DNA from 3 places in the Enterococcus sp. BWT-B8 genome. Region 1 is predicted to be linked to each of the others. Evidence: a T-box and tRNA genes for the amino acid it is inferred to sense, from the RefSeq annotation. Region 1 holds a T-box; the other regions hold tRNA genes.
What was found. A T-box is a leader RNA that pairs with one kind of tRNA and senses whether it is charged. The one in region 1 lies ahead of leuS (leucine--tRNA ligase), so its partner is inferred to be a tRNA-Leu.
Positions count from the first base shown of each region.

Region 2: it encodes a tRNA-Leu, which carries the amino acid that the T-box ahead of leuS (leucine--tRNA ligase) is inferred to sense. The anticodon was not compared.
Region 3: it encodes a tRNA-Leu, which carries the amino acid that the T-box ahead of leuS (leucine--tRNA ligase) is inferred to sense. The anticodon was not compared.

Region 1 is NZ_JAJDJV010000007.1:167,039-172,011, reverse strand. Features, by position in the region: gene LI951_RS08685 (muramidase family protein) at 119-2,128, shown strand; T-box leader at 2,176-2,392, shown strand; gene leuS (leucine--tRNA ligase) at 2,487-4,973, shown strand, end outside.
Region 2 is NZ_JAJDJV010000001.1:687,744-692,716, reverse strand. Features, by position in the region: gene LI951_RS03110 (Tex family protein) at 1-937, shown strand, start outside; gene LI951_RS03105 (SprT family protein) at 946-1,422, shown strand; gene LI951_RS03100 (oligosaccharide biosynthesis protein Alg14) at 1,470-2,396, opposite strand; gene LI951_RS15325 (LuxR C-terminal-related transcriptional regulator) at 2,546-2,785, opposite strand; gene LI951_RS03095 (hypothetical protein) at 3,247-3,399, shown strand; tRNA gene LI951_RS03090 (tRNA-Leu) at 3,633-3,715, shown strand.
Region 3 is NZ_JAJDJV010000001.1:682,202-687,174, forward strand. Features, by position in the region: gene LI951_RS03060 (helix-turn-helix domain-containing protein) at 1-807, opposite strand, end outside; gene LI951_RS03065 (hypothetical protein) at 981-1,166, shown strand; gene LI951_RS03070 (pyridoxal phosphate-dependent aminotransferase) at 1,459-2,676, opposite strand; tRNA gene LI951_RS03075 (tRNA-Leu) at 2,955-3,038, opposite strand; gene LI951_RS03080 (GNAT family N-acetyltransferase) at 3,841-4,374, shown strand; gene LI951_RS03085 (hypothetical protein) at 4,386-4,946, shown strand.

The DNA of each region.
Region 1 (4,973 bases):
AAGAAATATTTCTAAAATGAATATAGATGTTATGTTTTTATAAATCTTTTATTTTTTATTAAAAACATGTATACTTATAAAGAAGAATTTTTTTCTATTATAGATGGAGGACCTACTTATGAAAAAGCTGTCACGAAAAGAAAGAAGGAAAGCAGAACAACACTATAAAGCGGTTGAACAATTAAAAAAAGGAACTACGATACTCAGTTCAGCCTTGGCTGTCTCTTCTATTGCCAGTACAGCGGCTTTATTACCAGGTGTTGCAGAAGCAACAGATGGGGAAGCAGACAGTGCAGAAATTGCGCCATCGGCTACTGATACATATCTGGACAATATACAAACAACAAACATAGAAAACACAGCAGAAGATTCCTGGGCGGAGGAGACCGCTTCTTCAGAAATAATAGACGACTCTGAAATGTCTATAGAGGAAACGATCCAAAGTGAAGCTGTAACAGAAGAATCGACAGCAGCAGAAGAAACTCCAGTCTCTTTAGATGAACGTACTGAACCTGCTCCTTTTGCAGCAGCAAGTGCGTCTGTCAGTACGTCCTCTTTTATAAACAGTATCTCCGGGCATGCTCAAACCGTTGCAGCAGCAAATGACTTATATACCTCGGTAATGATTGCTCAGGCTATTCTTGAAAGTGGTTCAGGGGCGAGCTCGTTAGCTCAGGCACCGTATTATAATTTGTTTGGGATTAAAGGAAGCTATAATGGTCAATCAGTATACATGAATACCTGGGAATATTTGAATGGGGAATGGGTCGCTAAAAATGAAGCGTTTCGTAAATATCCATCATTTACGGAATCTTTTCATGATAATGCCTATGTTTTAAGAAATACATCATTTCAGTCCGGCGTATATTATTATTCCGGCGCTTGGAAAAGTAATACAAGTTCTTACAGGGATGCAACAGCATGGCTGACAGGACGTTATGCAACTGATCCAGCATATGGTGCAAAATTAAATACTCTGATTGAGGCCAATAATCTGACTCAGTACGACACACCGTCAACCGATGGGAATACTGGAGGAAACACAGACAGTAGTACCGATGGAACAGGAACTGGCGGCGGTTCTTCGTCAAACAATAAGGATGTGATTCACACCGTTGTCTCCGGAGACAGCTTGTGGGCACTCGCCAGCAAATATGGAACGACCATTACCAATATTAAAAACTGGAATAATTTATTCGGCGACACTATTTATATTGGACAAAAGCTGGTTGTGCAAAAAGGTAGCGGGACATCTTCCGGAGGGAGTACTGGGGATACCAGCGGCTCATCCTCCGACAATAACAACAATAATTCTGATAATACCGGAACAACAACAAATACGTATTATACCGTGAAGTCTGGTGATAGTCTGTGGGTAATTGCTAACAGCAACGGAGTGAGTATAGCGAATCTTAGAAGCTGGAACAATATTAGCGGCGACCTGATTTATCCTGGTCAACGACTGATTGTGAAGAAAGGCAGCAGTACTTCCTCAGATGGAGGCACAGGAAGTACAGGGGAAAGTTCTTCAGACAATAATAATTCAGGCAATACTGGAACGACAACAGATACGTATTATACCGTGAAATCTGGTGACAGCCTGTGGGTAATTGCTAACAGCAACGGAGTGAGTATAGCGAATCTTAGAAGCTGGAACAATATCAGCGGCGACCTGATTTATCCCGGTCAACGCTTGATTGTAAAAAAAGGCGGCAGCACAGGAAATACCAATACCGGCGGCAGTTCTTCAAACAATAATAATTCAGGCAGTACTGGAACGACAACGGATACGTATTATACCGTGAAATCTGGTGACAGCCTGTGGGTAATTGCTAACAGCAACGGAGTGAGTATAGCGAATCTTAGAAGCTGGAACAATATCAGCGGTGATCTGATTTATCCTGGTCAACGTTTGATTGTGAAAAAAGGCAGCGGGGCATCCAGCGGCGGCAGCTCCGGCAGTACCAATAATTTCAACAGCTCAAGCAGCAAGACACATCTGGTGAAAAGCGGCGATACATTATGGGAGCTTGCTAACCAGTACTCTACAACAATTCAAAAAATTAAACAGCTGAATAATTTAACCGGAGATATAATTTATATTGGACAGCAGTTGAAAGTTGCGTAAAAGGATTGAAATGCGCAAGGAAATTTGTTAGTATAACGTCATATATAACTACAGCAATGATAAGGAGTAGTAGAAAGAACTCTGTTTTAGAGAGCGTATGGCTGGTGAAAATACGCACAGAAGCTTTTGAACTCGCCTTGTAGCTGATTCTTGTTGAATTAAACAGTAGATAAGAACGGCGGCGGCCGATAGAGCGCTGAAGATTTGTCTGTGCAAGCAGCAAATAAATTTAGGTGGTACCACGTTGTATTCAACGTCCTATGGGAAAGTTTTCCTGTAGGGCGTTTTTTTATTAAGGTGTTGTATTGCCGAAACTTGTAGCAGCGAATACAGTAATTAATGAATCAGGAGGAGAAAAATGAACTACGACCACAAGAAAATAGAGAAGAAATGGCAAAAGTACTGGGCCAAAAATAATTTGTTCAATACACATGATGATCCGGATCAAAAGAAATTTTATGCACTGGATATGTTCCCCTATCCGTCCGGTCAAGGACTTCATGTCGGTCATCCGGAAGGCTATACAGCAACAGATATTATATCCAGAATGAAACGAAGTCAGGGCTACAATGTTTTGCATCCAATGGGATGGGATGCTTTTGGGCTTCCGGCAGAACAATATGCTTTGGATACTGGAAATGATCCAGCAGAATTTACAAAGAAAAATATCGAAACGTTTAAACGCCAAATTAATTCTCTGGGATTCAGCTATGACTGGAATCGTGAAATTAATACGACAGATCCTGAATATTACAAGTGGACACAATGGATTTTTACCAAGCTGTATGAACATGGACTGGCATACGAAGCTGAAGTGGCGGTTAACTGGGTACCTGAGCTGGGAACTGTGATTTCCAATGAGGAAGTGATAGATGGGAAAAGCGAACGCGGCGGTTATGATGTTGTCCGTAAGCCTATGCGTCAATGGATGCTGAAAATAACTGATTATGCGGATCGTCTATTGGACGACCTTGAGCTGGTTGACTGGCCTGAAAATATTAAGGAAATGCAGAGGAACTGGATTGGCCGTTCAGAAGGTGCTAATGTTACGTTTAAGATTGCAGACACAGATAAAGAGTTTACGGTATTTACAACTCGTCCGGATACACTTTTTGGAGCGACTTACAGTGTGCTTGCACCTGAACTGGCACTTGTACAGGAAATAACAACAGATGAACAACGCTCAGAGGTAGAAGCATATATTGCAGAAGCCGCAAAGAAATCAGAGCTGAACCGAACAGATCTGGCAAAAGAAAAAACGGGTGTGTTCACTGGTGCGTATGCAATCAATCCAGCAAATGGGACAAAAATACCGATCTGGATTGCAGACTATGTTCTTTCTTCTTATGGAACAGGTGCAATTATGGCTGTCCCTGCTCATGATGAACGGGATTATGAATTTGCCAAAACATTTGGATTGGAAATTACTCCGGTTGTTGCCGGTGGAAATACAGCTGAAGAAGCTTATACAGGCGATGGGCGCCATATTAATTCAGCGTTTCTTGATGGATTGAATAAAGAAGAAGCGATTGTAAAAATGAACGACTGGCTGGAAGAGCAGGGTGTCGGTAAAAAGGAAATCAGCTATCGGTTGCGTGACTGGCTGTTTTCACGTCAGCGTTACTGGGGTGAACCAATCCCGATCATTCACTGGGAAGATGGCACGACGACGACCGTTCCTGAATCAGAATTGCCGTTGTCATTACCTAAAACGGATGATATCAAACCGAGCGGAACGGGTGAATCACCTCTGGCAAATATCGAAAAATGGATTAATGTTGTTGATCCTGAAACAGGAATGAAGGGGCGTCGGGAAACAAATACGATGCCTCAATGGGCAGGGAGCTCATGGTATCATCTGCGCTATGTTGATCCTCATAATAAAACAGCTATTGCAGATCCTGAGAAACTGAAGCGCTGGCTGCCGGTGGATATTTATATTGGCGGAGCAGAACATGCGGTGCTGCATTTGCTGTATGCACGCTTCTGGCACAAATTCCTGTATGATATCGGTGTAGTTCCGACAAAAGAGCCGTATCAAAAGCTGTTCAATCAAGGAATGATTTTGGGACAAAGCTTCCGTGACAGTCGAGGTGCACTGGTACCTACAGATATGGTTAAAAAAGCTGAGAACAATGGCTGGGTAAGTATTGAAACTGGGGAAGAGCTGGAAGAAGCTCCGGCTAAAATGAGTAAATCACTGAAAAATGTGGTGAATCCGGATGAGGTGATTGAAAAATACGGAGCCGACACGCTGCGTCTGTATGAGATGTTTATGGGACCTTTGGAAGCAGCGATTGCCTGGAGTGAAAATGGTTTGGAAGGAAGCAGGAAGTTCCTCGACCGCGTTTGGCGTCTGATTGTTGATGAGAAAGGGAAAATGCGGGATCGTATCACTACTATGAACGATGAGAAACTGACAAAAGTTTATCATCAAACGGTGAAAAAAGTCACAGAAGACTATGAACAGCTTCATTTTAATACAGCGATTTCTCAACTGATGGTTTTTGTAAATGAAGCAAATAAAGCAGAGGTTCTGCCTTATGAATATATAGAAGGATTTGTTCAGCTGCTTGCACCGATTGTTCCTCATCTTGGAGAAGAGCTGTGGTCAATTCTTGGAAATGAAGAAAGCCTGACTTATGCTGCTTGGCCAACCTATGAAGAAAGCCAATTGGTTGAAGATGAAGTGGAAATTGTTCTTCAGGTAAATGGTAAAGTCAGAGAAAAACTGGTAGTTGCTCGGGGACTTGATCGAGGAATTTTGGAAGAACAGGCACTTGCTTCAGAAAGTGTGCAGTCCTTCATTGAAGGAAAGACTGTGCGAAAGATTATCGTTGTACCA
Region 2 (4,973 bases), on a different contig from region 1:
AGCAGGTGCTTCTGTATATTCAGCAAGTGAAGTTGCCCGGACAGAGTTCCCGGATCTTCAAGTTGAACAGAGGAGTGCAGTCAGTATTGCGCGTCGATTGCAGGACCCTCTGGCAGAGCTGGTAAAAATTGATCCTAAGGCAGTTGGTGTCGGTCAGTATCAGCATGATGTTTCTCAGAAGAGATTGGCTGAACAGCTGACATTTGTTGTAGAAACAGTAGTGAACCAGGTAGGAGTTGATGTTAATACAGCAAGTCCGCAATTACTGCAATACATTTCAGGCTTAAATAAGACGATTGCTCAAAATCTTGTGACTTACCGAGATGAGAACGGAGCGTTTACTGCTCGTAATCAAATCAAGAAAGTTCCTCGCTTAGGACCTAAAGCATATGAACAGGCAATTGGATTTTTAAGAATTCCAAATGGCAAAAATGTGCTGGATAATACTGGGATTCATCCGGAAAGTTATGATACAGCGAAAACCGTACTGGAAAAAGCTGGAGTTGATTTGAAAGATCTTGGCTCTTCCGAAACGACTGAAAAGATTAAAGCGTTGAAATTGCAGGAGCTGAAACAGGAACTGGATGCCGGCTCTGAAACGCTGAAGGATATCTTGTCTTCTCTGGCTCAGCCTGGAAGAGATATGCGTGATGAGATGTCTGCGCCGCTTTTAAGAAAAGATGTTCTGTCTATGGAAGATCTGAAGTCGGGAATGGAGCTGCAGGGGACGGTTCGGAATGTTATTGACTTTGGTGCTTTTGTTGACATAGGTGTGAAACAGGACGGTTTAGTCCATATTTCCAAGTTAAGCAATAGATTTGTTAAGCATCCTACTGATGTTGTAGCAGTTGGCGATGTTGTTACAGTATGGGTAGAGGAGATTGATGTGAAAAAAGGTCGAATCAGCCTGACCATGCTGCCAAAAGCAAAGGGGTAGTTTCTCCGATGGAAAAAGTGAGAATTAGTAAAATGATTGAAACAGACGAACAGCTGCAGGAAGCAGTTGAGCAATTATCTTGGTCCTGCTTTAATAAGCCGTTTATTCATAAAGCATACTTCAACAGCAGACTGAGAACATCTGGAGGCAGATATCATTTATCCACACACAATATTGATTTTAACCCGAGAGTGGCAGCAAAATATGGAGCAGAAGAATTGATTGGCGTGATTAAGCATGAGCTGTGTCACTATCATCTGCATTTAGCTGGAAAAGGCTATCAGCATAAAGACCGTGATTTTAAAGACCACCTGAAGCTGATTGGCGGAAGTCGTTATGTTCGTCCGCTGACAGATGAAGTTTCTGCGATATATGAGTATCAGTGCAGTGACTGTCAAACAAAAATAAGCCGAAAACGACGAGTCAATATTAACCGCTATGTTTGCGGCAAATGTCATGGCAAATTGAAGCTGATTGAGAGATAGAAGTAAAGTCCGCCGGATTCAACGGTCGTTGAATCCGGTGGACTTTTTTATAATACAGTTATTTGTTGTCTGCGATGTTGAATTAATTCAGAGTCATACTCAATCTCTTCATAGATCTGAGTATTGTCTTCGTAAAATCGTTGAGCCCATTGTCTGTCACTGAAAAAGTCAAGGAAAGTTTCTGTTGATTCCTGCTCCTGATAAGGTGAGTTTAGAAAATCAGGAAGATCATCAAAGTCGTCTTTACCGATAATAAAAATGTTTTCCGGATTGTAAAAATGATAGTAGCGGATTTTTGAATTGGTCGTAACTAATTTCTTTTTAAAGAATAAGGATTCCAGCGTTCTGAGTGTTAAGCCGGTTTGACCGGAACGCATAATCTCCAGAATACCCTTGCTCTGTGCTACTAAGCTTAAATAATCATTGTAGGGGAGATAGCCTTCTTGATCATTCCCCTTCCCTTTTAAAATAAAGTAGTGACTGTCTATGTGAAGGGTGTTCAGAATTGCCAGAACAGTTTTTGCGACATCCATTCGTCCATTGTTTGAAGCGCCGAAGAACAAGTCGTGCTTCAACTCCCTATCTGGAAGAGTAAGTTGCTTTGAATAAAAGCTTGAGTTATGTTTCAAACTAAATTCTTGTGCTTCTATAGGATCAAAGCTGTAAATATCATCAATATTTTGTTCGGCCTGTGTTTGACGAAGCAATAGAATCTTTTCCTCCGTCATGTGATTCCAAAAAAACAAAATCAGTTTTGCCTGTGTTAAAGGTCTTACAATTTCAGCCATTATTGGCTCAAAACCATAATCCAAAAAAACAATCTGGTAGTAACGGGACAGCTTGTTTTTCCAGTATTCTGAATCAAAAGGAACGCGAAGCAGCTGATTACCGGCGATTACGTCAATACCAGATAAATTACCAAAGAAGTATAAATGTTTATCTTTTGCAACAAGTAATGTCGTTCTGTCTTGCATACTACTCTCCCCGCTTTCCAAAAATAGTGATATTTTTTCATTATATTATCACGTTCTTTTAATTTATGAACCTATTTTGCTTGAAATGATAAGAGAAGGCTGCTGATAGATAAGAAAAAAACTGGTTCTGTGACTGCTAGAACTGGTTTTTAAAACTTTTGTTGATACAGGGAAAATTTTTGCTGAGAGATGACAGAGTTCTTTGTCTGAGTATAAGGAAAATCTGAATAAGCAGTAAAAATTTGTTTTCTTTTTTTGATGTTCAATTCGCTAAAAATATTGTAAGTATGCATTTTAACTGTACCAATAGAAAGATATATTTCGTCAGAAATTTCCTGCTTTTGTTTGTGGCAGGAAGCAGAGTCAGATTTCTTTTTGAGAGAAGCCATAATACTGACAGAGATGTTCAAATTACATAGTTCCATCGGAGTTTTTCTCTTACCTGCTGTTTTTGTACTATCAGGATGTCATGGGTAAAATAGTTCATTAGAAATAGACAGACTAAAATAAAATAGATACCTTCGTACTTATCACAGCTATTCATTTTTAAAGATAAAGGAATGTATTGGTCAATATTAAATATGTATAGATATCTTCCAGTAAAATTAGAAGACCAAAAATCAAAGAGAGAAGAACTGCCTATTTATATATATTGCAGAATTTAAAGACAGTTTATCAATGTATTTTTTCCACTTCAGACAGCTGAAAGGATCAAGATAAATCATCAGCAGTTGATTTTGAAGATAATAAAGCCAGATTTTTAATGCTGAATTTGGAAGCAGAGGAACATTTAGCAGTTATACAGATAAGATAATTAAAAGAATATAGTTATGAGGATAAAAATCCAAATGTGATTTTTGAAGGTCCGGCGAAACTGCATCTGTGGAATGCGTTCGAGGATATATTATCTGCTTTATTTCACTGGCTGGAGTGTCTGACGGATATTAGAAGAGCAGCAAGTGGCGGAGAATGGTATGTTCATCGGGATGATACAGGTGCATAGTGGAATAAAAAGACATGCTGGCAAATGCCGATATGATGAATTGAATAAAAGCGTTTAGAGAAAAGAATCAAAGCCAAGATTGTTTACAGGATTGACAATTTCAGCCAACTGTTTTACTATTACAGAGGTGTATTTTTGTTAAGATAAATTCTTTAGTGACATATTTCGAAGGATTCTCTTACTATTGCGGTCATGGCGGAATGGCAGAAAGGGCACAGAAGATATCAAAAGACGCGGACGTGATGGAATGGCAGACATGCAAGATTGAGGGTCTTGTGGGCGTATGCTCGTGTGGGTTCAAATCCCATCGTCCGCATTAAATTAAATTAATTTTTATTTGGCGTTCTTTATCGAACTTTATTTGTTTGATAAGTGAGCGCCAAAATTGTTGTCTTTCGGAAATCGAAAGAAATCTGTTCTTTGTATGATTCGAGCATTCGAAGAAGCGGAGAAGTAAAGTCCCTCCATGCTTCGAGGATCGAAACGAAGTCCTTCAATTCTTAATGGCTCTGCCGTTTAGAAATTGATGAGATCGAAACGAAGTGTAGTGTAGTAGTGAGAACCGTAGACGTAGAAAAACGGATACAGTGTACTGTTTTGTCTCGAGAATCGTTAGATTCGCAGAGACAGCAGTTCTTCTATGCTACGCATATAGTTCTACTACATCAAGTGAGCTGGTTTCATTCAAGGAATACTTATCGAAACTACGCATACCATTCTGCTAAAGTAAGAATATAAGCAGAAGCGGCAAAGTAGAACTAGCACTTGTCGGTCCTAATCTGTGCCGAGTAATCGCAGGCAACATCTCGGAAATAAGGCGAACTATACTGAAACTATGAGCAGCTCCAGGGAGGTATCAATTCACAGCTATTCATTTTATGAATAGTGTTCCTTGACCATTTTCGTATAGTTCGCCTTATTGACATAAATCACTACGATTGACTTGTCAGAGTAGATGATGCATGTTACCTACCTGGTGTCATAAATCACTACGATTAACTTGTCAGAGTAGATGATGCATGATCCCTACGTGGTTCTTGAGGCAGAACACTTCTACTCCTTCGGTTACTCATCGCATGGAGACGCTTTGTCACAACCTCTAAAGATTGATAGTTAGTAATGTGAGAAGTCATATTTTCCTTTCTACAAAAAAATACGTGTGATGCGAATTAAAACTATGTGCACTAACTATCAATAACTTTCAATGTGTAAGACAAGCTGTTAAGAAAATTACTTCCCCAAGTTATTCTCTTGATAAAAGTATAGCCGTTAAATAATAAGTAAATTTGAAAAAAATATGCAAATTTGCATATTTTTGCGAATCAATAATGACTGTTATTCAAGATTTTACTAAGAATTAAGAACTCTGTATCTAGATATAATGGAGTTTTGGATTCTGCAAGTTAACAGAATTGTAAAACCGATTAATTTATATTTATTCTCATGAACAGACTTCTCTTTGAAATGAAGCAATTAGGCACCTCTGTCAGTTAAAAAAGGAGTATAATTTGGTCAGAGCATTGGAATTGGCAGCGATAAAAAGGAGTGTCGGTAATAAACGCTGGTCAGTTGGA
Region 3 (4,973 bases), on a different contig from region 1:
TTGGCCTATCTGTTCAGTTAATTTACTGTAGACTTCTGCATCCTTATCATTACCGGTCATTGTCAACAATTTGCTTTTCAGGTCAAATAATTCTTCTAAGTAGTAGTAGCTGTTCTTTTTTCGTGCCCAAACAATACCCTGATCAATGAGAACCTGCGCTTCATTCGGTCTGTTTTCCTGAAGAAGAAATGAGGCATAGTTAAAAAAGATCTTTGTAAGTTCCGCATTGATTCTTTCATTTGGCAATTCATGAAAATAATAAATACTTAGCTTCAAATATTTCTCAGCTGCATCATTTTTCCCCATCAAGCCATAGACACTGCCCAAACAGCTGATTAACTGAATTTCAAGATCGGAAAGATTACTCTTATTTGTCTGATAGGTATACGACAGCCCTTTTCTTAAGGAAAAAACAGCCCGTTCATAATTATGGTATAAATAAAATTCACAACTTCCCAAATAATAATAGTAGCGCTGCCAGTCCGTATCCAGATAAATACGTTCTTCCAAACCAGTTTCTTTTATGGATTGAATCAGCTTATCATATTCCTTGTGGCGGAAATAGTTGCCAAATTTTTCAAACATCTGTGTCACTACCTGAACTTCTTTCGATTGAAACTGCATGATTTGATCCATCGTCACACCGAGTCGCTGACAGATTTGCTGCATCACGACCACATTCGGAAGCTCTTCATTATTTTCAATCCGACTTAAAACGCTTTGCGAACAAATATCTTCCGACAGCATCTTTTGAGTCAGTTTTCTTTTTTTCCGTATCTCTTTGATAACACTTCCAAAAGAATTCATACTCTCACTCCTAATAAAACATTTTATAAAAAATGATTATCAAAAACATTTAATTAATTAAAAATATGCGAATTCGCATTTTGAATTTATTGTACTTTATTGCATAATAAACTGCAAGAAACTTCATTCACTTCACCAACTGTCAACATCACTTTATTTTTTAAGACTAAGGAGTGTTATTTATCGCACAAGAACAAAAAGTCAGCTTTACTTGGGAAAAAGACAATCATGTTGGCTATGTAGAAAAAGAGTATGAGAATTCATATTTAGTTGTGGTTAATGATCCCAGCTCTGATATGAAAGAAAAATATACAAATCGAATGGTCATCAGCAAAAAAGAATGTACAATGATTGACTAAAAATGACTACTAAGTAAGCTAAAATTGCAAAAAGAGAAGAAATGACGACTGCTTAAATACTTTTTAAGCGGTCTTTATTTTATACGATTTCCATTACCAAATTCAAGCTGTGCGAAACATTATGACTAAGCAATAAAATAAATAATTTTCAAACAGATAGTTCCTGTAACATTTAAATAAATATTCTATTGTTCTCTATGCAGTAATCACTCTGTATACTCGAACAGTTTATCTTCAATTCTTAATAAAATGAAAAAACTGGAAACCTTTAGGAGGCCCCAGTCTTTGACTGCTATTTTTGTCTATACGTACTCAAAAACTCTGTCATCTTTTCGGTTGTATATTTCAGATCCTCCATTTTAGGGAGATAAACAATTCGAAAATGATCCGGCTGATTCCAGTTAAACCCGCCGCCATGAACTAATAAAATATGATGTTCATGAAGAAAGTCCAGAACAAATTTTTCATCATCATAAATATTAAACTTGGCAACATCTATTTTAGGGAAAATATAGAAGGCTGCTTTCGGCTTAACAACTGATAACCCGGGAATATCCTTGATTGCATTATAAATAAATTCACGCTGTTCGTAAATTCGTCCGCCTGGAAGCAGAAGCTCATCTACACTCTGATAACCGCCCAATGCTGTTTGGATAATTTGCTGAGACAGTACATTAGAGCACAATCGCATAGAAGAAAGCATATTTAATCCTTCAATATATCCTTGCACTCTTGTTTTATCTCCGCTTAGAACCATCCAGCCGCATCTAAAGCCAGCCACACGGTGAGATTTTGACAATCCATTTAACGTCACAACAAATAAATCAGGAGCCAATGTTGCAATCGGAACATGAGTTAAGCCGTCCATTACCAGACGATCATAAATTTCATCTGAATAAATAATCAAATCGTTCTGTCTGGCGATCTCCACGATTTCCAATAACAATTCTTTGGGATATAAAGCACCTGTCGGATTGTTAGGATTAATAATTACAATCGCTTTTGTGTTGGATGTAATCTTTGACTTGATATCATCAATATCAGGATACCATTCTGCCTGCTCATCACAAATGTAATGAACGGGGTTTCCTCCTGCCAGGGAAACAGATGCTGTCCATAAAGGATAGTCCGGCATTGGCACCAATACTTCATCTCCGTTATCAAGTAAGCCCTGCATACACATGGTAATCAGCTCGCTGACCCCATTCCCGGTATAAATATCATTAATCGTCACATTAGGAAATTTCTTTAACTGACAATATTGTTCAATGGCTTTTCTCGCTGAAAAAATTCCCTTCGAATCAGAATATCCTTCAGAGTTGCGTACATTCATAATCATATCTCGAACCACTTCATTTGGGGCATCAAATCCAAATGGGGCGGGATTCCCAGTATTTAATTTCAAGATATTGATGCCTTCCTCCTGCATTCTGTCTGCTTCTTCTAAAACAGGACCACGAACATCATAACTTACATTTTCAAGTTTTTTTGACTTTTCAAAATTTCTCATACTGAATCCCTCATTTTTAAAATTTATACTGTCTAAGTTACGCCAGTATAGAAAAAAATGCAATAAAAAATTGACTGAATCTTTAAACTTTTTTGAACAGTCTTCCATCCTGTCAAAAATAGTATCTGAAAATTTAATTATTTTATTGAATTCGCTATTTTTTCGTCTTTTGAAGCCCGGTCTAGCCTATTTCTAAATCGAAACAATCATATGTCTGTTTTCGGTTCAGACGTTTCGTACAAAAAACCCTTATTCTCCTAAAAGAATAAGGGCTTTTATGCGGTCAAGAAGACTCGAACTTCCACGGTATTTCTACCACTAGCGCCTGAAGCTAGCGCGTCTGCCAATTCCGCCATGACCGCAACTCAATTTACAGCATTTCCTGCGTTATTACTAAATTTCTCCAGTAAATTTACAGCTATATCAGGCTTTCACAGTAATTAAAATACAGCTCAAACTGTTTTTACCACGCTAGCCTATAGTACAATATGCGGTAATAGTTGTCAAGCAGTTTTCTGAGATGCTGTCAGACTGCTGATTATAGCTACTTTTCCTTCTGTTTTCATGAAAAAAGCACGCTAAGCTGTCGTTCAACGTTTACAACCAGCCTTTCCCCTTGTCTTCTAATTCAAATTATTTCCAGACAATTGGTATTTCAGTATAGCCATGATATTCAGAATCATCTTTTATGACAGACTAATCTGGTGTTAGTACCTCTGTATCAAATGGAATCGCAGTCCACTTTAACAACCTATTATCCTTGGTAAAATTGTTCCCCAGAAGAGTATTCAATTGTTGTCCCATTAAACTGACTGCTAAGCATAATAGGATCAAGTAAGTACTTCCTATTTTCTGCAGCCCTGACAAAGTGCGACTGGCAAAAGATAACCGCTTGTATGAATTTGAATAACACTCAGATCTGGTAAGTCAGATTACCAAAAAATAATTACAAAATAATAATTTAAATAAATTTAAACAACAATAAACACATCCTATCAGAATCAGCATAGGTTAGGATTTATCCACAATTATAATAATTTAAAGGTTTGCAGCGTATCCAAACTATTTCTTCCAATTTAGCAATCACTCCCAAATGTACTTTTATCTTTGTGTGAAACCATGTTAAACTGTTAGAGTTATCATTTTACAAAGGAGGAGCCAAATATGTCCATTCAGTTGGAAACAGAACGATTGGAATTATTTGAGTGGTCACAGGAAACAGTTACCGGACTAAAGTCATTTTTACAGAATCCTGAAGTGATGTATGCTTATGAACATGGTTTCTCAGATGACGAAGTAGAAAACTGGCTGAAATGGAATCTGAAAAGTTACACTGAAAATGGCTATGGTCTATGGGGGCTTCGGAAAAAATCCTCCGGTATGATTATTGGAGAATGTGGATTAACAAATCAGAAAATTGAAGGAGAAACATTTCTTGAGATCGGCTATCATCTGGCAAAAGAATACTGGCATAAAGGCTACGCTATAGAAGCTGCCCAACGCTGCAAGCAATATGCCTTTAACGAATTAAAAGCTGAGACAGTTGTATCTATTATCAGAGATACTAATCTAGCCTCCATGAAGGTAGCAATCCGGAACGGCATGCTGCCTCAAAAATATTTTATTAAAACTTACAGGGAACTAGAGATGCCTCACTATCTATTCTCTGTTACAAAAAATAACTCTTATCAAGAGTAAGGAGCAAAAAGATGTACGCACAAACGATCATTTCAGAATTATTTCAGTTATCTGAATATACCATGCTTTGGGAAGAATTAAAGAACCAGTATCCCAATGCCAACTTTACAGAGGATATGGACAATCATCGCTTATCTGCAGCTGCAGATACTTTAGTAAATGATCTCCAGTTTATAGTTTCCAGCTTAGAAACTGAAGGTCATGAGTTTTCAGAACAAGAACTGGCTGTTTATCTGTGCAACAAAATGATTCTTCAAAAAGCGCGATTGCTGCAATATATCACCGCTGTTCTACTTTATTTAAAAAATGAAGAGCTGTCTGATTCTGATGCAGAAGCTTCACTTGCTGCTGCTGGAACAGACTTGTCTGAATTGGGAATGACTTTGGAAGAATTCAAGCAGCTTTTAAAACAAGGTGATTATGACAAGAGCTGTTTACTGGAATATTTCATCCCATTTGAGGTGTTCAGCAATTATCAGGACAAACTTGATGCATATCGAGCAGCAATAGGTGAAGCAAATAGCACCTATATCGATGAACTATTCGTCGTGTACACAGCTTCTCTTCAATAGAATCATTAAATAAATCAGAAAATGAAA